DNA from 2 places in the Comamonas sp. MYb21 genome. Region 1 is predicted to be linked to the other one. Evidence: riboswitches for the same ligand, from Rfam matches in the RefSeq annotation. Region 1 holds a riboswitch; the other holds the start of a gene.
The links. Region 1 has a riboswitch for ZMP and ZTP ahead of WH367_RS19875 (hypothetical protein). Riboswitches for the same ligand answer to the same signal wherever they lie in the genome.
Positions count from the first base shown of each region.

Region 2: it holds a riboswitch for ZMP and ZTP, as region 1 does, so the genes downstream of both, glyA (serine hydroxymethyltransferase) here and WH367_RS19875 (hypothetical protein) in region 1, are expected to answer to the same signal.

Region 1 covers NZ_JBBGZC010000014.1:30-10,775, reverse strand. The annotation lists gene WH367_RS19905 (hypothetical protein) at 1-251, shown strand, start outside; gene WH367_RS19900 (barstar family protein) at 464-724, opposite strand; gene WH367_RS19895 (ComEC/Rec2 family competence protein) at 1,419-2,486, shown strand; gene WH367_RS19890 (ABC-three component system protein) at 2,483-3,790, shown strand; gene WH367_RS19885 (ABC-three component system middle component 1) at 3,771-4,334, shown strand; gene WH367_RS19880 (AAA family ATPase) at 4,331-7,471, shown strand; gene WH367_RS19875 (hypothetical protein) at 7,967-8,527, opposite strand; ZMP/ZTP riboswitch at 8,552-8,630, opposite strand; gene WH367_RS19870 (LysR family transcriptional regulator) at 8,707-9,630, opposite strand; gene WH367_RS19865 (SDR family oxidoreductase) at 9,735-10,469, shown strand.
Region 2 covers NZ_JBBGZC010000008.1:252,295-263,040, reverse strand. The annotation lists gene WH367_RS13930 (alpha/beta fold hydrolase) at 1-303, opposite strand, end outside; gene WH367_RS13925 (GNAT family acetyltransferase) at 331-753, opposite strand; gene WH367_RS13920 (O-acetylhomoserine aminocarboxypropyltransferase) at 753-2,051, opposite strand; gene WH367_RS13915 (CBS domain-containing protein) at 2,190-2,642, shown strand; gene WH367_RS13910 (citrate synthase family protein) at 2,758-4,089, opposite strand; gene WH367_RS13905 (CoA transferase) at 4,202-5,683, shown strand; gene aroC (chorismate synthase) at 5,732-6,835, shown strand; gene nrdR (transcriptional regulator NrdR) at 6,915-7,406, opposite strand; gene glyA (serine hydroxymethyltransferase) at 7,427-8,671, opposite strand; ZMP/ZTP riboswitch at 8,729-8,891, opposite strand; gene WH367_RS13885 (lytic transglycosylase domain-containing protein) at 9,042-10,016, opposite strand; gene WH367_RS13880 (hypothetical protein) at 10,456-10,680, opposite strand.

The DNA of each region.
Region 1 (10,746 bases):
ATAACCTCGTCGACTTGAATCGAATCGAGGCCGACGTACGAAGGTTCGTTCGCTACAACCGCTCCCTTGACCAGGCCTACCGGAAGGCGCTCGAGAAGGAACGCGCGCGCGAGCAAACGCTCTTAGGGGAGTTGAATCTGAACGCAATCAAGCACTTCGTTGTGAGCCGCTTTCCCATTGCAACGCAGAACCCCTGCGTTTTGGCCTTCGGCGAGATCTTGCGATTCAGATCCATTGCGGTAGGGGCGTAAGGGCAATTGCTGGAGCTGTCTTTTTTCTGGCGAGTAGCTCGGGTTTTTCTTTCTAGCGGCGCCCGAGAGACTGCTTTGCGTCACGATGCCGAACGACTCTTTGTGGCCGATCTGCGCCTGTCACAGAATGCCACCTTACTGCCATTCATGCCAAATCCTTCTGAGCTGGTTCAATACTGGAAAGTGCCGCAGGCTAGTGAGAGGCATAGGTGCTATGCGTACTCAACCGTTGCAGCATGCTCAGGGAAGTCTCTTTGCATGCGCTCAAGACATTCCTTCATCAATGCAGCTTCACAGGGAAGGTGTTGGACCAGTTCCTGCCATCCCTCCAATCGAAGAACATGCGGCATCTCAACAAGCACAACTATGGGATACCAGAATGCATCCCAATTTTTGCCATAAAAATCAGGAAATCCCAAAGCACTCGTAAATCGTTGATGAAGCTCGTCCACCTTCAAGACATCTCCAACCACCACCACCACAATCTGCTTCGCTCACGCCATGTATTCGAGCCTCCTTTGGGACAAATTCTGCCACCGACGTGAAGGATGGCTCATGGCCGATGGCGTGAACGCATGGATGCACAAGGACGCAGACCTCCTGATACGTCCGGAGAAGTCAGCTGTCAGCGAGGTCCACGAACTGGGGCTGCCGGCCACAAACCGCCGTTCGTGTGCGTCGTCAGTCGGACGTTCAGGTGTCGGCTTCGTCTCTGTAACGATCCATCCGATTGCTATAGACGAACGCGTCTTCATAGGCCATTTCCGACATTGATTGTGCTCGCATCCTAAGTCGGCAGCCTAGCGTATAGCGAACCTTATCAGCGTTGATAGTGTCGGATCCAACTGGTTGAATCAGCAAAGGCTCCGTTACGACCACCTCGGCCATCCGGTTTCCGACGGTGCGGATCCCATGATAAGCTGTAGCGGCTCTACGCTGGCATGTTTAACCTTTGCGCTTTGTACGATGCGTGAATGTTCAGCGTACTGATCCAGCGTGGCAGGTGAGGTACATTATGATCGCTTACAGGGACCCTTGATGCGTCGGTGGCCTCTCTTGTTGCCGGCGTCAGAGATCACTTTGTCGCCATATAGGTCGGGTAGCAAAGATATAAACGTACATGATCCTCTGACACGGTCGCCGAAGATAACGTTACCTGAGCTGTTGATGACTCTAAAAGTAAGTTTCCTGAAAGCGGCACACGGCGATGCGATTGTCATTGAGACATGCGTGGGCACTGAGACGTTCCGAATCTTGATTGACGGCGGTCCGTCAGAGTGTTACGAGCGTCGCCAAGGTGGGAAGAGAACAGCGGGCCCGTTGCAAGAGGTGTTAGAGGATCTGCGACAGAGAGGCGAGCGATTTGACCTCACGATAGTGACCCATGTCGATGACGATCATATCGGAGGCCTATTGAAGGCTTGCCGGCAAGATAAGTACCGTTCCGTCATTGCAAATGACGTCTGGTTCAACTCCGGAAAAGTAATTGCCCAAGCCTTCAACACGCAGGTACCTGAGGGATCAGACATCTGGATAGCCGATCCTGAAGACCGCCTTACGAGCATTGCTCAGGGCGTAGAGTTCGACGCCCTCTTGGATGGGTACTGTACCTCGCGTCGGCAAGTCAGGTTTGTAGATGGCCGGGAGATCTTGTTCAAGCACGGTAAGATATTTATTCTTTCGCCGACGGAACAGCAACTGACCAAGTTGCTTTCCAAGTGGGAGACGGAAAAAGCTGATTCGCTCACTTCTGGCGTGGCAAAAGACTACCACCTGTCGCTCTCTGAGTTGCGGGCCAATGACAAGTTTGTCGAAGACACATCTGTACATAATGGAAGCTCGATAGCGGTTCTCATCGAAACGCAGGGACATAGAGTCTTACTTCTCGGAGACGCGCTCCCATCCACTGTCTGCTCGGCGCTTCGAGAGCATTTAGGCGTATCGTCCGAGAACCCACTAGAAGTCTCTGTTTGCAAGCTATCGCACCATGGCAGCAAAGCGAACACAAGCGAGGACCTGCTGTCGTTAATTCGATGCGAGAAATTCGTTGTTTCGACCAATGGCATGCGTCATGCTTTACCGAGCAAAATCACCCTCGCCAGAATCAATGAAATGCAACCGAATAGCGAGATACTGTTCAATTACGAGGCAGTCAGAGACGACGTCTTTCCAAATTTGGAAGAGCGTGCTGCCTACGGGAACATAAAAGCGCTCACAGGAGAGTTGATACTGTGAGCGCGCTTAGACCAGAAGAGATATATCAGCGGGCGGTGATGGTCAACGATGGGTCTGGCGTGCTGGTGACAGCGCTCAGCGCCGACCACTCGTACGTTCTGACAGCACGCCACAATCTGCTTAAAGAGCGGACTAATGTCGCATCGCTCATGGAGCCGAACGAGACTGTCGTGAAATTGCGGGATGGCACCGAGATTGAAGTTAGGCAGCTCATCGTTTCCCCAATGCTCGATATTGCAGTGATCGTGGTGGTCAGTCAGACACTTGACCCCACGGCGACATCGACGTCGGTCGAGATGGAGCAATCGATGTGGTTGGTCGGATTTCCAGAAATTCGACGCAATTCGAACGAGCCGCTCCGGCTTTTCCCTGGGCAGATAGAGAACTTCGACGCACTGTCGATCGATGTCTCCACTAAGAGCTTTGCGACAGTTGATGAAGTTCGAGGGGTCTCAGGTGGTGGCGTGTATATCAAGGTCGCAAACCGCTGGATTCTTGTCGCGGTCGAGTACGAGATGGAAGGTCGGCCTCAAGAGGGCCACAACTGGCTGCGTTGCATCGGAATACCTGCGTTCGACAACTTGATCAGAGATCATGGATTCCCTCCGATCTTGCCGCCGTTCTTGCTGTCGTTTGCTGGGCTTGCGAATGCAGTATTTCCGCTACCTGGCTTCGAATGTCCCGCAACGCTGCAACGTCTGCGAACGGCCCTTCTTAGCGTTATTCGAACAAACCTCGCTACTGACTCTCCAACACCCAATGGAATCTTGAACATCTTTGGGAAGAGGCTGTTAGTTCAAGAGGATCCCGAATGTAGCCTGCTTGACAGGAAGCTTTGGATTTCGTGGCTAGAGTACCTAACCTTGTCTGTATTGCTCGACAGGCCACAAATTGTCGATGCGGACTATATCGAGAAATTACGTTCACGACGTCGATTTCTATACAGTGGCTCCGAGGGCGAGTGGACAGCGTTCGTTGAACGGATCATCCAATCTGACCTCGGTGGTCTTGCTGATGACGGCCTGGTGCTTGTTAGCAATCGGATCGAAGGGTCGCCTGCTAAAACCAGGTCAATCAAAGACCTATCAAGAGTGGTGCCAGATATCGGTCTTCCCCTGAGTGGGGCGTTTGACATCGGAATTCCGCGTAAACCTATCGGCAAAGTGAGACTTTTTCATCTTGATGGTCTCCACATGGACTGTATTGTTCGGCAAGAAGAACTTTACGACAATAAACTTGGACTTGATGAACATACCGTACTGCAGTTGCTAGCGGAGGCCTATCGTGCAGCTATTGCCCAATAATCTGGATGTAGGTTTTCTGAAAAGTATCGCGCCGGCTGTCGATTTTGCATTCTTTCAGTCAGATGACGAGAGGCATTTAATCAGTTGCTTTGTAGCTCGCTTTTCAGACAACGAAACCTGCGAAAAATATTGGCGATTGATCAACAACGAAATCGCCGTTGAATACCAGTCTTCGTTGCCAGACGAATTTTTGTCTTGGAACATCTACCTCGCGTTGGTGACACCGTCGGCGATGGACAAGCACCTCAAGTACCGCATTGAGAACGATAGGTTCGCGCTCAGAAAGCTGGTATTAGCAGGACCGACGTTTGCCTCGGATTCCGACACTGTCGTGCGAGAGGCTCTGGAGAATTCCATTCTAGGGCGAGACCTTAAGCTTTCGGATGTAGTGGACGGACTGTGCGATCAGCTTGAGAACTCTAATCGATTTCGAGAATTCCTCTCGGCCTCCTCGAAACTTCCTCTCGATGGAAAAGAGCGTTCTTCCGAAATTCGGCGCGGTCGCATCAATGAACTTCTCGAGCGTCTAGGATCCTTCTCATGAAAATCAAAAAAGTCATCATTGAAGGTTTCCGCGCATATGAAAAGAAAAGCGATGGAACCTTTGACTTCACAACTCCGTCGGGCGACCCTGCACAATTTATTTCCATCTATGCCCCAAACGGCTTTGGTAAAACATCTTTTTACGATGCTGTAGAGTGGGCGCTTACGAATAATATCGAGCGATTCGTTCGCGATTACACTCGCGTTGAAAACGATAATATATCTCGAGCTCAGAATCAGGAGAGTCGTCGTCAACACATTTTGCGGAATCGTGTAATCCCAGATTCTGCGCCTTCACGAGTGACCGTAACGGGAATCGGATTCGGGGATGTCATTAAAGATGTGCCGAAGGCGCGCGCTGGTAGCCGAGACTATCTCTTCAAACGCGAAGCACCGGTGCACGGAATGGAAGAGGTCGCGGGAGTTTTCCTGTCTCAAGAGGCCATCGACGGATTCCTTCGAGAGGAGAAGCCTGACGCGCGCTATGACAGGTTTATGCAAAACTTCGGAGATAGCGATGATACCTATCGCGCCAATCTCGTTGCCCTTAGGCGCGAATTGACGATCCTGCTAAAAGGCATGTCCGAGGAGCAGCGAAGATACGAAGAAGTTCTCGCAAAACAGACTGACACCGGGATCTTCGAAAGTGTTAATCGGACTATCCAAAGTCTGGTCGATCGTGGTGAGCGCATTGAATCGGTCTCACAGAGCTTTGACGCAGACAGCGAGCGCGATCTTCGCAATCTGATTGCGCAGCGGCTGCACGAACTGAACAATAATAGCGCGGACTTTGAGCGGTTTCTGACCGACTTGCAGGCAGCGCTCGTCGAGTTGCCTGTTATAGCGGAATCCATGGCGACGAGAGCTACTGCAATAAAGGCGTTGTCCGAACTCGAGAAACGGCGTCATGCTCTGAATCGCTACGCCAAGCTCAAAGAGAAAGTCGCGCATTCGACTGAGTTCGTTGAACGAACACACGCGGACACGATAAGGCATCAGACCTTGTTGAGCAAAGTACCTTTGTTCGAAGAGACGCTTGGTCAAATTGCTCAAATCACTGCACGAGAGCAAGAGTCGGTAGCGCAGCTTCAAGTCAAGAAGGCGGAGCTTGAAAGCTGGGAAGAACGCATCGCAACATGCAAGACATCGTTGCAAGATTTGGATGTTAATGCGAACGCACTAGTGGCTCTACGAGAGCAGGCCCCCGAAATATTTCGTGATCTCAACGAAGGGCGCGCTGTTATCGCCGAAAGACAGGCTCAAAGGGACGACCGCCAACAACGTCTTAATGTGCTAACCGCGAAGCGTGATTTGGAGAGGAGTAATCTCGAAAGTCTGATTGGCCTAGAAATTACCGAAGAATCAATCAACGCAGTTGAATTGACCATGATTTTGGAAGAGGGCATATCCGTACTTCCTGTTCAGCAAGCTGTTCTTGAGAAAGCCCGACGGGCTGAGCTTCTTGTGGCCGCGAGAAATGCTTTAGCAGCATTCGATGCGCAAAAAGGCCAATTTGCGACATTGGTGTCACTCGGCTGCGAGATACTAGCGAAAACGCCTTCGAATCAATGCCCGCTATGCACGAAAGAACACGCGAGCCCCGACGAGCTTTTGCAGAACATCCTGGGCAATCAATTACTTAATCAACTGGAAGCAGCCGCGCTCCACAAGCAGAATGATGCGCAGGCCGCCTTCGACGAATCATGTCTGCATGTCACTGCCTTAATCGAGGAGTGGAATCAGAGAAAGAATAAGGCAGTACTTGACTTCCGAGCTGGAGTCTCACAGAGCGAACGGGAGTTGCAAGCGCTCACATTAGAAATAAAGTCGCTCGATCGCGACATTCAGGCTGCGGCCTCTCGCGCACAGACTTCGGCTCAGCTCGTGCTGAATCTAAGTGCAGAGCAACTTGGCCAAAAGTTAGCAAAAGATATTCGTGAGGTTTCCGAGCGTCGCTCGACGGAACAGTCGGACCTCTCTCGTTCGGAGGATGAGGCTCAACTCCGCAGAGACGCGGTGAAACTGCTGATTCAAGCGATTGGCGAGGCAAGGGCAAAGGCGGAGCAGGCTAAAGGTGGCGAGGTGTACAAAGAATTAATGGCCGTTTGTTTGTCAAATGCCGTCGATCCTGCACAACTAAGGCAGCACGTGGCTCAGATGCTGGGAGACAGCCAGGGTAAAGCAGCAGCTGCTTTGCAGCAGTTGAAGGATGCGCGAGATCAGTTGGAGAAGGAGGAGGCCACGGCGCCTAACCCGAGCACAGATGACCTGGCCTCCGTAGAGCGCGAGGAACAATCGAACCAACGCTCACGGCTTGAATCGGAGGCGGAAATTTCTACGTTCGTATCTAAGATCGGCTCGCATCTGCCAAAGTACGATTTGTCGTGGCTGCCTGAAAGGATCGTGGATGGCATTAATTCCGCAAATGCGATGTATGCGCAACAGAAAGAGACAACAACAGGGTTGGCTAGGCAATATGCGCTGCTAGGCGAACAATTGGAGCTCGCGCTTCCCTATGTCGAATCGATTGAGGCGCGGAAACAACTCGATAAGCTACTAACTGAGAAGGCTAGGCATGAGGCCCTCAGCGCTAAAGTTAATGGCGAATACACGCACGTCATTCAAAGGTTGGATTCGAGAATCAGTAGCTTCTTTTTTACTGATTTAATCAATTCGATTTACAGGAAAATCGATCCACACCCGGACTTCAAAGAGGTTCGCTTTACGTGCGAGTTTCCAGAAGGGGAAAAACCGCGTCTCCACGTCCTCGTTTCGGACGAGGCCGGCGACTGCATCGCACCTAACCTTTACTTCAGTGCAGCTCAGGTAAACATACTTAGTCTAAGCATTTTTCTGGCACGCGCACTTCATGTAAAGGCGCATGGAGAGCCAGTTGGATGCATCTTCATTGACGATCCAATTCACTCTATGGATTCAATCAACGTACTGGCTACGATAGACCTGTTGCGTACTATTTCTAGAAAATTTGACCGACAGATTATATTGTCGACGCATGATAGGAACTTTTTCGAGCTGCTCAAGCGAAAGATTCCTGAATATCACTATGAGTCAAAATTCCTTGAATTGGAGACGTTTGGTCGGATAAAGGCGCGAACGGGTGAAGCGGAGCCTTCATAGCGGCTCAACAGCATGAAGTCGAGATTCTAAATCTCCTGAAGGGCAATGCATACCGGAAAATCCCGCGTAGCGAGCAACGAAGGCAAGCTGCCGTCCGGCTGCTTAGTGCTGCCAAAGTCAGCGGCCAGCCTGCCGTCACACCCAAGCCGCTGCGATGTCGGCTTTGGCCGACGTCCAGCCAACCGACGCGTCCGACTGAATGGCCGTTGTTCTTTGGAATCTGCTGTATCGGTCGCTCCCGGAGAATGTCGACAACGGGTCGTCAGCACCAGTTCGCAGCTTTCGAGAGCTGCCGTTCAGGCTGTCTGGCGCACTGCGATCCAGCAAGCTTCCGGTTTCAGGCGTACAGCGGAAACTTGGCTAGATAGCAGGACAACGTCTGGTATCGGCGGCAGCGGTTACAGGCTTGCTAAATCTCAGCGACTGCGACCAGCCTGCACCAGTCGTTGAAGTGAACTATGCGGCTGACCGATGTTGGCCATGCATGAGCTGTCATCAGCCTTGCAAATTAAGCGATAGTTCTCCCGTTGCCTTGGCGACGGTGCATACACCAGCCCTCCTTTCATTTTTCGCCCCGCCAACGATGTCACGAAACCGGCAGCGCTTGAACCCAATCAGGTGCTGGTAATAGGGGCGCGCCATGACCTCGGCCAATGTCTCCACGGCGGGCCTGCCAATGCGGATCGAAAGGTGCAGGAAAAGATCGCTCTCCACTGCAACCATCACATGGGCACCCCATGCGTCTGGGCGGTCATGCACCAGGGCCAGATCAAAGGCCTGTGGTGTGGCAACTTCATCCGTATATTCCGAGTCTTCCCACAAGTTGCTGGAGCGCAAATCGCCAATGGAGAATCCGTGCTCGCGTAAAAACTCATAGGCGTATTGCTGGCAGTTGGCGCCACCGGTCAGCCCACTGACACCAGGGGCGCCAGGGTAGCGCTCAAATACAAAGGGCACACCGTGGAAGCGTGAGGGAACAAGAAGTGGGGATCTGCGCAGGTCCAGGGCCTCGGCAGAGCAGAAAGGGGCGTTGAGGGGATGGGGGGCGTTAGTCATCAAATCTCCGGAATGGAAGGAATACCAAAACGCCCAGGCGAACGGCTCATGCATCATGCTCCCTGATGGTGCTCCATCTTTTTCGCCAGTCACATGACCCGGCCAGCATAGCCAAAAGTGATTCGGCGAACAAGCGCGGGCCTGCAGATCACCTGCAGCTTGCTGATCTCTCTTGCTACTTAAGCCGATATGGACCCGGGCAAAGATCCGCCCACCGGCACCCAGCCTTTCACATGCTCCACCAAGGCCCTTAGCTTGCGCGGCTGGTTTCTGCGGTTGGGGTAGTAGAGGTAAAAGCCGGGAAAGTAGGGCAGGTAGCTGTCCAGCACCGAGACCAGCTCCCCGCGTTCCAGGTAGGGCGCAAAGGTCTCCTCCATGCCGATGGTGATGCCGCCATCGGCCAGCGCGGTGCGCACCATCAGCAGCATGTCATTGGTGGTGACACGGGGGGCGACCGCGAGGCTGAAATCGCGGCCGTTTTCCTGGAATTCCCAGCGGTATGGGGCGAACTCCAGCTCCGCGCGCCAGCCGATGCAGCGGTGGCCCAGCAGGTCATTGGGGTGCTGGGGTGTTCCCTGTGCGCACAGGTAGGCGGGGGTGGCGACGACCACTTGCCGTTGCGGCCCTGTCAGCGGGATGGCGATCATGTCCTGCTCGATGACTTCACCGAGACGCAGGCCGGCATCGAAGCCGCCGGCAATGATGTCGGATTCGTCATCGGTGACGGTGACATCCAAGGTGATGTGCGGGTGGGCGGCGGTAAAGGCGCTGATCAAGGGACCGGACAGAAAGCGCTCGGCGATGGAGGTGACCGCCACGCGCAAAAGGCCGCGCGCTGGGCCTTCTTCGGATACTTCTTCGAGCGCCACCTGCACGGCAGCCAAGGGGCCGCTGATTTGCTGGTGCAGCGTCTGGCCGGCCTCGGTCAGGCGTACATGGCGGGTGGTGCGGTGGACCAGGGCGATGCCCAGTTGGTCCTCCAGCTTGCGCATGGCTTGGCTGACGGCAGAGCGTGTTACGCCCAGCTGGTCGGCGGCAGCACGGAAGTTTTGCGCTTTGGCCACCGCCAAGAAGCAGTGGAGGAGCTGGAGTTCGTCTTTCATTGGTTAGAAAGTCTAACCAAATTGTGCAGCATTGGCGCACTTCTCTGATCAAACCAAGCTGCCTACAGTTTGAACTTTCCAACGCCATGTGCAGAAAGTTCGCTATGAAAAACTTGCTCGACAAAGTCATTTTGATCACCGGTGCCAGCAGCGGTATCGGTGAGGCCACCGCCAAGCTGCTGGCTGCGCACGGTGCTACCGTTGTGCTCGGCGCTCGCCGGGTCGACAAACTGGGCCAGATCGTGGCCGATATCCAGAACGCAGGCGGTGTGGCCGAAGCGCTGGCGCTGGATGTGACCCAGCGTGCGCAACTGCAGGCCTTTGCCGACCATGCGCTGAATCGCTATGGACGCATCGATGCCATCATCAACAACGCTGGCGTGATGCCGTTGTCACCCCTTGCCGCATTGCGGGTGGAGGAGTGGGACTGGATGATCGATGTGAACATTCGCGGTGTGCTGCACGGCATTGCGGCGGTGCTGCCCGCCATGCGCCAACAGGGCTTTGGGCATGTCGTGAACATTGCCTCCATCGGCGCGCATGCGGTGTCGCCGACCGCCGCCGTGTACTGCGCCACCAAGTACGCGGTATGGGCCATCTCGGAAGGGCTGCGGCAGGAAAGCAGCGACATCCGCGTGACCACGATCAGCCCTGGAGTGACGGAGTCGGAGTTGGCGGAGACCATCACGGATGCCGCTGGCCGCGAAGAGATGAAGGAGTTTCGCAAGGTGGCCATCAGCGCATCGGCGATCGCGCGGGCCATCCATTTTGCAATCTCGCAGCCGGCGGATGTGGATACCAGCGAGATCATCATGCGGCCCACTGCGAGCCCGCATTGATGGAAATCTGATGATGGGCGGGCGTGAGAGCTTACTTGCATGGAGCTGGGGTTTTCAGGCTGTGGCTTCCTCTATGTTCGTAGGTACTCGCGTCATCCTTGCGGATATCTTCTACGCATCTCCTCTTCAGCGACGACGATGGCATCGCCAAACATTGAACGGTATTCAAGATCAAATGAGGTTATGCCGATCTTGAGCTTTCCATTTCTCATCGGAGTTAAACAATCATTGAATCGCCCCGACTTGGCTAGACACTCTTGAGCCGTTGGGAATGGCG
Region 2 (10,746 bases), on a different contig from region 1:
CAGGCTGCCCCAGCTGTGGCCGATAAGGGCCGCCTGCTGCAGGCCTGCGGCATCGATCAGCTGGGCGATGGTCTCGGCCGCTTCTTCCACCGTGCGCGGCGCCGGGCCGCCACTTTTGCAGTGGCCGGGCAGGTCGATGGCCAGCACGTTCCAGCCGTGGTTGGCCAGGTAGCGGCTTTGCAGTGCCCAGACGCTGTGGTCGCACAGCACGCCGTGGATAAAGATGGCAGTGGGCTGGTTCGCATCCAGCGCCTTGCCGCCGGTGTAGGCATACAGGTCGGCACCTTGTACTTGGATTCGCATGTCTGTGCTCCGATGGTGTGGCTGAGGCTAGATGTCGGCAATCAGGCGTTTGCCCAGGCTCACGGTCTGGTCGTTGGCATAGCCCAGGCTTTCGTAGAAGGCGATCACCGCCTCGTTGCCGGCGCGCACCTGCAAGTTGAGCTTGGGGCAGCCCAGTGCCGTCAGTTCGGCCTCGGCCCGCTGCATCAGCTGCCCGGCATAACCTTTGCGCTGCTGGCTGGGGTGCACCGCCAGATAGTTGATCCAGCCCCGGTGGCCGTCGTAGCCGACCATGATGCTGGCCATCACCGCGCCTTGTTCATCGACCCCGACCCAGAACAGCTCGGGCGAGACGCTCAGCTTGCGCGCAATGTCCTTGTGCGGATCGTTCCAGGGACGGTAGAGGCCGCAGTCATGCCACAGCTGCACAACGGCTTCGGAATCTTGCAGTGCAAAGACACGGATTTCCATCATGCCGCCTTCTCTGCGGCCTTGAGCGCGCGCTTCAAGTCATCGATCAGGTCGTCAGCGTCTTCCAGGCCGATCGATAGGCGGATTGTGCCCTGGCTGATGCCCGCCTGCGCCAGCGCATCGTCGTGCATGCGAAAGTGCGTGGTGCTGGCCGGGTGGATGACCAGCGAGCGGCAGTCGCCGACGTTGGCCAGGTGGCTGAAGACCTTGAGCGTCTCGATGAACTTCTTGCCCTGGTTGCGGTTGCCGGCAATGTCAAAGCTGAACACAGAGCCCGCGCCGCGTGGCAGCAGCTTTTGCGCCAGCGCGTAGGAGCTGTGGCTCTCCAGCATCGGGTGGCCCACGCGGCTAACCATCGGGTGGCTGGCCAGAAACTGCACCACTTTTTCGGTGTTGCGCATATGGCGCTCCATGCGCAGCGGCAAGGTCTCGATGCCTTGCAAGATCAGCCAGGCGCTGTGCGGGCTCATGCAGGCGCCAAAGTCGCGCAGGCCTTCACGCCGCGCGCGCAGCAAGAAGGCGCCGGTGGTCGATTCCTCGCTGAACACCATGTTGTGGAAGCCGTCATAGGGCTCGGTCAGCTCGGGGAAGCGGCCCGACTTTTCCCAGTCAAAGCTGCCGCCATCGACCACGATGCCGCCGATGACGGTGCCGTGGCCGGAGAGAAACTTGGTGGCCGAGTGGTAGACGATGTCGGCGCCATGCGCAAAGGGCTTGATGAGCCAGGGCGAGGTCAGGGTGGAGTCGACCAGCAAGGGCACGCCGGCCTCATGGGCGATGGCCGAGACGGTGGGGATGTCCAGCACATCGAGGCCGGGGTTGCCCACCGTCTCGCCAAAGAACAGCTTGGTGTTGGGCCGCACCGCTGCGCGCCAGCCGTCAATATCGCCGGGTTGGACAAAGGTGGTCTCGATGCCAAACCGGGCCAGGGTGTAGTGCAGCAGGTTCTGGCTGCCGCCATAGAGCGCGGTGCTGGCAACGATATGGCTGCCCGCGCCCATCAAGGTCGCAACCGACAGGTGCAGCGCGGCCTGGCCGCTGGCCACCGCGATCGCGCCCACACCGCCTTCGAGTGCCGAGACGCGCTGCTCCAGCACCGCATTGGTGGGGTTGCTGATGCGGCTGTAGACATGGCCGGGCCGCTCCAGATTGAAGAGGCTGGCTGCGTGGTCGCTCGACTCGAAGACGAAGGAGGTGGTCAGGTGGATGGGGACGGCGCGAGCCCCGGTGGCCGGGTCCGGCTGGGCGCCAGCGTGCAGACTCAGGGTGTCAAAGCCGGGGTCGGTGTAACCGGGCATGGCGTATCTCCGCGATGTTGTCGTTCTGGACGGGCATTGTCGGCTATATTTAGCAGACCTGGGCGGGCAGGCCTGTCGCCGATGCGTGTGCACGCAGGCGGGCCCGCCAGCATCGGAGAACGGTACAAGGAGACACCCATGAAAGTCAGCGATATCCTCCGCCTCAAAGGCAACACTCTCTACACGGCCAGCGTCAACGACCCTCTGGGCGACGCGATCCAGACCATGGCGGAGAAGGACATTGGCTCGCTGGTGGTGATGGAGCACGGCGATGTCGTGGGCATGTTGACGTTCCGCGAGGTGATCGTCGCCATCGTCAACAATGGCGGCACTGCAGGCAATATCCTTGTGCGCAGCGTGATGGACGATGCACCGCTTACCTGCACGATGGAAACCGACATGGACGAGGTGCGCCGCATGATGCTCGACCGCCATGCCCGCTATATGCCGGTGATGGACAAGAAGATGCTGATGGGTGTGATCAGCTTCTACGACGTGGCCAAGGCCGTCGTCGACAGCCAGAACTTCGAGAACAAGATGCTCAAGGCCTATATCCGCGACTGGCCGGTGGAAGGCGAGACCGATTCTTGATGCAGCGGCTGGCCCAGCTGGGAGGTTGAACCGGCCATCTGCCAGAACTGCCAAAGTAGCGGCCCGCGAGGCCGCTTTTTTGCGCCTGTGCTTTGGAGCAGAGGCTTGCTACGGGTCAGAAACGGATGATGCGCCCGGGGATGCGGCCGGCGCTGGTGTCGGCCGTGTCAGGGGCCTCCGCCTGCGCATCTGTCTCGGCCGGCAAGCCCACATACTGGGCCCGGGGGCGGATCAGCTGGCCGCTGTCGCGCTGCTCCAGCGCATGGGCCAGCCAGCCTGCCGTGCGGCCCAGTGCAAACAGCACAAAGGCCGCGCCTGCGGGCAGGCCCAGGCCGTGCTGGATGGCGACCAGCGCATAGTCCAGGCTGGGGTGCAGGCCCGTGTGGTGGTGTACGGCGGCCAGCAGGGCATGGCGCTGCGCATCGGCAGGCAGCAGGCGGAGCAGGCGCTGGCTGCGCGGGTCGCCTGCCGGGTAGAGCGGGTGGCCAAAGCCCGCGCAGTAGTGCGGGCTGCCGTTGATGCGGGTGTCCGCCAGCAGCTGGGCGAGTGATGGGGGCAATGCCTCGCTGCTGCGCCGCGCCGCATGCCAGTCGTCCCAGTGCTGGTCGATCACCGCCGTCATCCCCCCGTGCAGTGGGCCGGTCAGCGCGGCCAGACCTGCGCCCAGGCTGGCATGCAGGCTGGCGCCGGTTGATGCCACCACCCGGGCTGCAAAGCTGGAGGCATTGAGCTCATGGTCGGCGCAGAGCACCAGGGCCTGGCGTAAGGTGTTTTCGCCCACTGCATCTACTTGCCAGAGGGCGGCGAGCTGCTGGTGGATGAGCCGTTCGGCTGCAGGCTGGGCTTTATCGCTGGACGGTAGCCCCGTCAGTACCTCCAGCATCTGCTGCAGCAGCGGCCGGGGCCAGCCGGGTTGGGCCAGGTTGAGATCGTGGGCGGGCAGGCTGTGCCAGGCGCGCAGTACCTGCTCGGGTGGGCGGGGCTGCGGCAGGGGCTGTGCTGCGGCTGCCTTGGGGGGGGCCCTGCGGGCGCTGTCGGGTTCTGCCGCGATGGGCTGGCCCAGCAGCAGCGCGGCGGTGTCTTCCAGGCTGGCGTGCTGCGCCCATTGCAGCGCATCGCGCCCCCGGTAGTACAGCTGCCCTTGCGCCACCTGGGTGATGGCCGAGCGCAGCACCGGTGTGCCCCAGTCCAGGGTGGAGCGGGCCAGCTGCGCGGGGTTGCGCACGGTTTGCCGCTGGCGCGCGAGGCGCTGCACATCGATACGGGCATAGACATGGCCGCGCAGGCCCGGTTGGCGGTGCGCTTGCAGCAGGCCCCGGCTCACATAGGCATAGAGGCTGGCGCGCTGCACCCCCAGCATGGCGGCGGCCTGCTGGCTGCTGAGCCAGGGGCTGTCGTCGTCGGAAGGTGGGACGGGGATAGGTTGGGCGGGGCGTGCAGAAACCATGGGCCATGCTACTGCAGTGAGAGATGAATGGCATGTGGATCGGCTCAATCAAGATTGACCCCGGGGTGCGGCAGGTATGCAATGGCGGCAGTCCGTCACCCAGGAGAAAGCCTTGCCAACCACCAACAACCACACCGCCACCAGCCACCACCTGGCGCAGCAACCGCTGCATGCGGCCATACAGGCCAGCGTGCACATGCTCTGGCAGCAAGCGGGCCTGCCAGCGCAGGCTTTGCAGCAGGGCGCGTTGGCGCTCAGCGGCGATGGCGCAGCCTACCCCTCGAGTTTTTGCCTGGATGTGGCAGCGCCTGCGGCCGTGGCGGCCAGCGGCCTGGCCAGCGCCTTGATCCACCAGCACCGCCAGCAGCTGGCCATGCCCCAGGTCCAGGTGGATGTGGGCCATGTGCTGGCCGAGTGCAGTGGCTATTTCACCTTGGACGGCGAGCAGCCCAATCTCTGGGCGCCCATCTCAGGCCTCTATGCCTGCGGCGCCGATCGCGGCGAGCCGGGCTGGCTGCGCATCCATGCCAATTTTGCGCACCACCGCGATGGCATGCTGCGGCTCTTGGGCCTGCCCACCGGCGCGGCCACCACGCGGGAGCAGGTGGCGGATGCGCTCCAAGGTTGGACGGCGCAGGCAGCGGAGGAGCGTGCCGCAACGCTCGGCCTGGTGGTGGCAGCGGCCCGCAGCCCGCAAGCCTGGCAGGCCCATCCCCAAAGTGCGGCGGTGGCCGCGCAGCCCTTGGTGGCCATCACGCAGCTGGACAGCGACCAGCCCGCCGCCCCCCGCGATGGGCCTGTGCCGGCCCAGCACCGGCCGCTTGCTGGCCTGCGTGTGCTGGACCTGACCCGCATTCTGGCAGGGCCCGTAGCAGCCCGCAGCCTGGCGGCGCAAGGGGCTGATGTGCTGATGCTCAATGGGCCAGCTCTGCCCAATATCGAGGCCATTGCCGATATGAGCCGGGGCAAGCGCTCGGCCTTGCTGGATTTGAAAACCCCGGCAGGGCAGGGCGCCATGGCCGCGTTGCTGGGCCAGGCCCATGTGCTGCTGCAAGGCTACCGGCCGGGCGCGCTGGACGCGCTGGGGCTGGACCCGCAGTCTGCCGCCCGGCTGCGGCCGGGTATCGTCTATGCCAGCCTGTCGGCCTATGGCCGCAGCGGCCCCTGGGCCGACCGGCGCGGCTTTGATTCGCTGGTGCAGACCGTCTGCGGCATCAACTGGGCCGAGGGCCAGGCGTTTGGCAGCGCGGGGCTGCGCGCCTTGCCGCTGCAGATTCTGGATTACAGCGCAGGCTTTCTGCTGGCCTTTGGCATACAGGCGGCCTTGTACCGCCAGGCTACGCAGGGCGGCAGCTGGCATGTGCAGGTAGCGCGGGCGCGCGGCGCGCTGGGGCGCCCGCCCCGGGCCCCGCGGCGGGCCGCCGCGGCGGCGGCTACGGCCCCCCGCGGCGCGCCGCGGGGCGCCTATCTGGAGACGCTGGACTCCGGCTTTGGCCGCCTGCGTGCGGTGCGCCACAGCGCCGTGCTGCAGGGCCTGCCCGGCGGCTGGCTCCACGCCGGCCAGCCGCCTGGGGGTGACCAGCCCCGCTGGTGAGCCCTGCAGGGCTGCGTGGGGCACCGGCATCAGTGATAATGGCGGGCTATGAGCGGCAATACCTTCGGCACCTTATTTACTGTTACCAACTTTGGCGAATCCCATGGCCCGGCGATTGGCTGCGTGATTGACGGCTGCCCACCGGGCATGGCGTTGAGCGAGGCTGATATCCAGCAGGACCTGGACCGCCGCCGCCCCGGCACCAGCAAGTTTGTCACCCAGCGCAATGAGCCCGACAGCGTGGAAATCCTCTCGGGCGTCTACGAGGGCAAGACCACGGGCACGCCGATTGCGCTGCTGATCCGCAATACCGACCAGCGCAGCAAGGACTACTCCAATATTGCGCAGAGCTTTCGCCCCGGCCATGCCGACTATGCCTACTGGCACAAGTACGGTATCCGCGACCCGCGTGGTGGCGGCCGCTCCTCGGCCCGCCTGACGGCGCCCACGGTGGCCGCTGGCGCCGTGGCCAAAAAGTGGCTCAAGGAGAAGTTCGGTACCGCGTTCCGCGCCTGCATGCTGCAGGTGGGCGAGGTGGCCCTGCCTTTTGAGGACTGGGCGCATGTGCCTAACAACCCGTTTTTTGCGCCGGTGGCCGATGTGACCCGCTATGAAGACTATATGGATGCGCTGCGCAAGGCGGGTGATTCCTGCGGCGCGCTGATCCGCGTGCAGGCCAGCGGCGTACCGGTGGGCCTGGGCGAGCCGCTGTATGACAAGCTCGACGCCGACATCGCCTACGCGATGATGGGGCTCAATGCCGTCAAGGCCGTCGAGATTGGTGCCGGTTTTGACAGCGTGGCCCAGCGCGGCACCACGCATGGCGACTCGCTCAGCCCCCAGGGCTTTCGCAGCAACAATGCCGGCGGCATTCTGGGCGGCATCAGCACCGGCCAGGACATCGAGATCCGCATCGCCATCAAGCCCACCAGCTCGATCATCAGCCCGCGCGAGTCCATCGATACCGAGGGCAAGAGCACCGAGGTCATCACCAAGGGCCGGCACGACCCCTGCGTGGGCATCCGCGCTGCACCGATTGCCGAGGCCTTGCTGGCCATGGTGCTGATGGACCATGCGCTGCGCCACCGCGCCCAGAACAGCGATGTGGTGCAGGCGGTGGGGCCGATTGCCGCCGAGGCGCCGCAAGACTGACAAGGCGCAGCCCGGGATGGCTCCGTGGCCGGCTCCCAAAGAAAAAATGCGAACCCAGGGGTTCGCATTTTTTTGTGCCTCAGTCCTTTTTACGGGCGCTGTCTTTCTTGGGCTCGGGCGGCGGGGTTGTCACCTCGTCGACGATGGACTTGAACTGGTCAATGTCTTCGAAGCTGCGGTAGACGCTGGCATAGCGGATGTAGGCCACCTTGTCGAGCTTTTGCAGCTCGGCCATGACCAGCTCGCCGATCAAATGCGTCTGCACCTCGCGCGCACCCAAGGTGCGCAGCTTGTCCTCGACATGCTCGAGCGCCAGGTCCACCTTGTCGATGGGGACCGGGCGCTTGCGCAGCGCCAGGCTGAATGAGCCGCGCAGCTTGCTGCGGTCGTAGTCGATGCGCCGGCCGTCCTTTTTGACGATGACCGGCAGGCTGACTTCGGGCCGCTCATAGGTGGTGAAGCGCTTTTCGCAGTTGCCGCACTGGCGCCTGCGCCGTACAAAGCCGCCGTCTTCTGCAACACGGGTCTCCACCACCTGGGTATCGGGATGGCTGCAGAAGGGGCATTTCATAGGCGCGGGCGCAGGTCAGATCAGCGGTAGACGGGGAAGCGTGCGGTCAGGGCGTTGACCTTGGCGCGCACGGCAGCGATGTTGGCCTCGTCCCGTGGGTTGTCCAGCACGTCGGCGATCAGGTTGGCCGTGAGGCGCGCCTCTTCGTCCTTGAAACCACGGGTGGTCATCGCGGGCGTACCGATACGGATACCGCTGGTGACCATCGGCTTTTCCGGGTCGTTGGGGATGGAGTTCTTGTTGATCGTCATGTGGGCAGCGCCCAGCACGGCTTCGGCTTCCTTGCCGGTGATGCCCTTGGCGCGCAGGTCCACCAGCATCACGTGGCTTTGGGTGCCGCCGGAGATGATGCGCAGGCCGCGCTCGGTCAGGGTCTCGGCCACGATGCGGGCGTTGGTCTTGACCTGCTGGGCATACTGCTTGAACTCAGGCGTCAGCGCTTCCTTGAAGGCCACGGCCTTGGCTGCGATCACGTGCATCAGCGGGCCGCCTTGCAGGCCGGGGAACACGGCCGAGTTGATGGCCTTCTCGTGCTCGGCCTTCATCAGGATCACGCCGCCACGGGGGCCGCGCAGGCTCTTGTGGGTGGTCGTGGTCACCACGTCGGCGTGGGGCACGGGGTTGGGGTATTCGCCAGCGGCGATCAGACCGGCGTAGTGGGCCATGTCGACCATGAAGATCGCGCCCACATCCTTGGCCACCTTGGCAAAGCGGGCAAAGTCGATTTCCAGCGAGTAGGCCGATGCGCCGGCGATGATCAGCTTGGGCTTGGTCTCGTGCGCCTTCTTTTCCATGGCGTCGTAGTCCAGCTCTTCCTTCTCGTTCAGGCCGTAGGAGACGACGTTGAACCACTTGCCGGAGATATTGAGCGGCATGCCATGGGTCAGGTGACCGCCTTCGGCCAGGCTCATGCCCATGATGGTGTCGCCGGGCTTCAAGAAAGCCAGGAAAACCGCTTCATTGGCCGATGCGCCGCAATGGGGCTGCACATTGGCAGCATCAGCGCCGAACAGTTGCTTGACGCGGTTGATGGCCAGTTGCTCGGCGATATCGACAAATTCGCAGCCGCCGTAGTAGCGCTTGCCGGGGTAGCCTTCGGCGTACTTGTTGGTCAGCTGGGTGCCCTGGGCCCACATCACGGCGGGGGAGGCATAGTTTTCGCTGGCGATCAGCTCGATGTGCTGCTCTTGGCGCTGGTTTTCGGCCTGGATGGCCGCAAAGAGTTCTGCGTCGGTCTGTTCGACAAGGATGTTACGTTGGTACATGGCGGTCGTTGGAGTCAGAAGTGAGCCCTGCCTGCCAACAGTGAGGTTGGCGAAAACAGGGGCTGCCCAGGCGCACGGCTAACACGTGGCGGGTGCGGGGGGCGATGCGCTCGCCCTGGCACTGCACGGTACGCTCCCCGGTGGTTGCTGCAGGCCGGGCCTGCATTCCACGTCAACAATCCGGTCATACAGATGTCTATCGCCAGTCGCGTACCCGGCTAGTGTAGCCCAGGCTGCACCGGCCTGGGGCAATGGGTTTATCGCCACGTCTGGATAAAAACCGGTTCCGGGAAGCTGTGCCAGGGCCAGAAAAAACAAAAGCACCCGGCTGGGTGCTTGTGCGAAGAGGGCGATGAGCCGGAGGGGCTGGTCAGGAACCCATGGCCACGGCGGTGGCCTCGGCCTTGGCCGCTGCTGGCAGCGCGGCTTGCTTGTCGGCCAGGGCCACGGTTTCAGAAGCGTTGCCTGCAGCTGCGCTGTTGCTGGCGGCCTTGGCCTTGTCGGCCACGGTGCCGGCTGCGGCGGGCGTATCCGCCTGGGCCGACAGCGAAGGCTTGGCAGTGGGGGCCACCGGTGCCTTGGGCGTGTTGCTGCGGCCTTCGGCCACTTGCTTGATGCGGAAGTGCTCGGCCATCACCTTGGCGGCGTAGCCACCGTCGGTCGGCAGGTTGGCTGCGCCCACATAGTATTTGAGGCCGCCTTCGAGCGAGCCGGCGCGCTCAATGCATTCTTGCAGCACCTTGACGCCCACGCGCAGGTTGGTCACCGGGTCAAAGGCCGCAAAGTGGCCGCCGAAGTGCTCGTACTTGTCGGTGTGGATCTTGGTCATCACCTGCATCAGGCCTTGCGCACCCACCGAGCTTTGGGCAAAGGGGTTGAAGCTCGACTCCACGGCCATGATCGCCAGGATCAGGGTGGGGTCCAGTTTGGTTTCCTTGCCCACCAGGTAGGCTTCGGAGACGAGCACGGCCAGGGGCTCAGGCGCCACGCGGTATTTCTTGGCCAGCCAATAGGCCACATTGGCCTGGTTGCGGGGCAATTGCTGGGGGTTGCTGGCGGTGGCACGGTCCACGGCAGCCACCATGGCGGCATCGTCGCCAGTGGATGCGTCGGCATCGGCACCTGCCAGGTCAACGGCAGGTGCATGGGTGCGGGCCTGCAGCCAGCTGCGCAATTGCGCCTCGCCGGCGTGGCGCAGATCGTCGCGCGACACCAGGGTGAGGGCGCAGAACGCCACCACCAGACCGATCAAAGCAAAACTGTTGTGTGCCATGGTCATCAGACCACGGCTGATGGTGGCGCTCAATGAGCGCGCACCGGCATCCACTTGCGCGGGAGCCGTCATAGGGATTTTTCCTTTCTAAGTCCCGCCACCTCCAACAAATAGCCCGGCGGATAGTGCACCGGGCTGGGGTCTGGCAGGGTGGAGCCACACTGTCCTGTGTGGTCTCCGGCAGGCTGTCTGCGTTGCAGACGGCCCTTTGTCGTTTCAAGCACGCTCTTGCGTGTCAGGGGCTACGATCAAAACACCGTGAGGGGTGTTGACTAAAAAATCAGCAATCAATGCAATGGGCTGAATTCTAGAAGCTTGCTTAATACTCAGTCAACACTATTGAATCGAAAAATGAGAAAAAAAAGTAATAAAAAAACGTGTATAGCGGGCTGCCGCAGGGCCGGATCCAGGCAGGGGCGGCAGCCACCCCTGCAACTGGGATGGCAGGCAGAAAAAGCACCGGATCGGGGCCCTGTCGGGGACCCCGTTTTATGGGTTCAATAGCTTGTATTTAATCTTTTAAATACATTGATTGATATAAAGGATGCAGCAAAAAGTCAATCTTTATCAAATGCTGCGCGGCTGTTGTGCTCTGTTTTTGGTGTAGCACGCAGCCCCATTTGCGCTTTTGCAGCCCAGGGCGGTGCCTGGGTGCCGCCTGCGCATAGGCGCACAGAACCGTTGCGGGCCGCGCAAAACGCTGGCCTGATTTGGGCGGGCAGGTCTTGGTCATCATGCGGTCATCTGCGCCTACACAAATTTCACCTGAAAAGGCCAAAAAACTGTATAAAAACCAGGATAA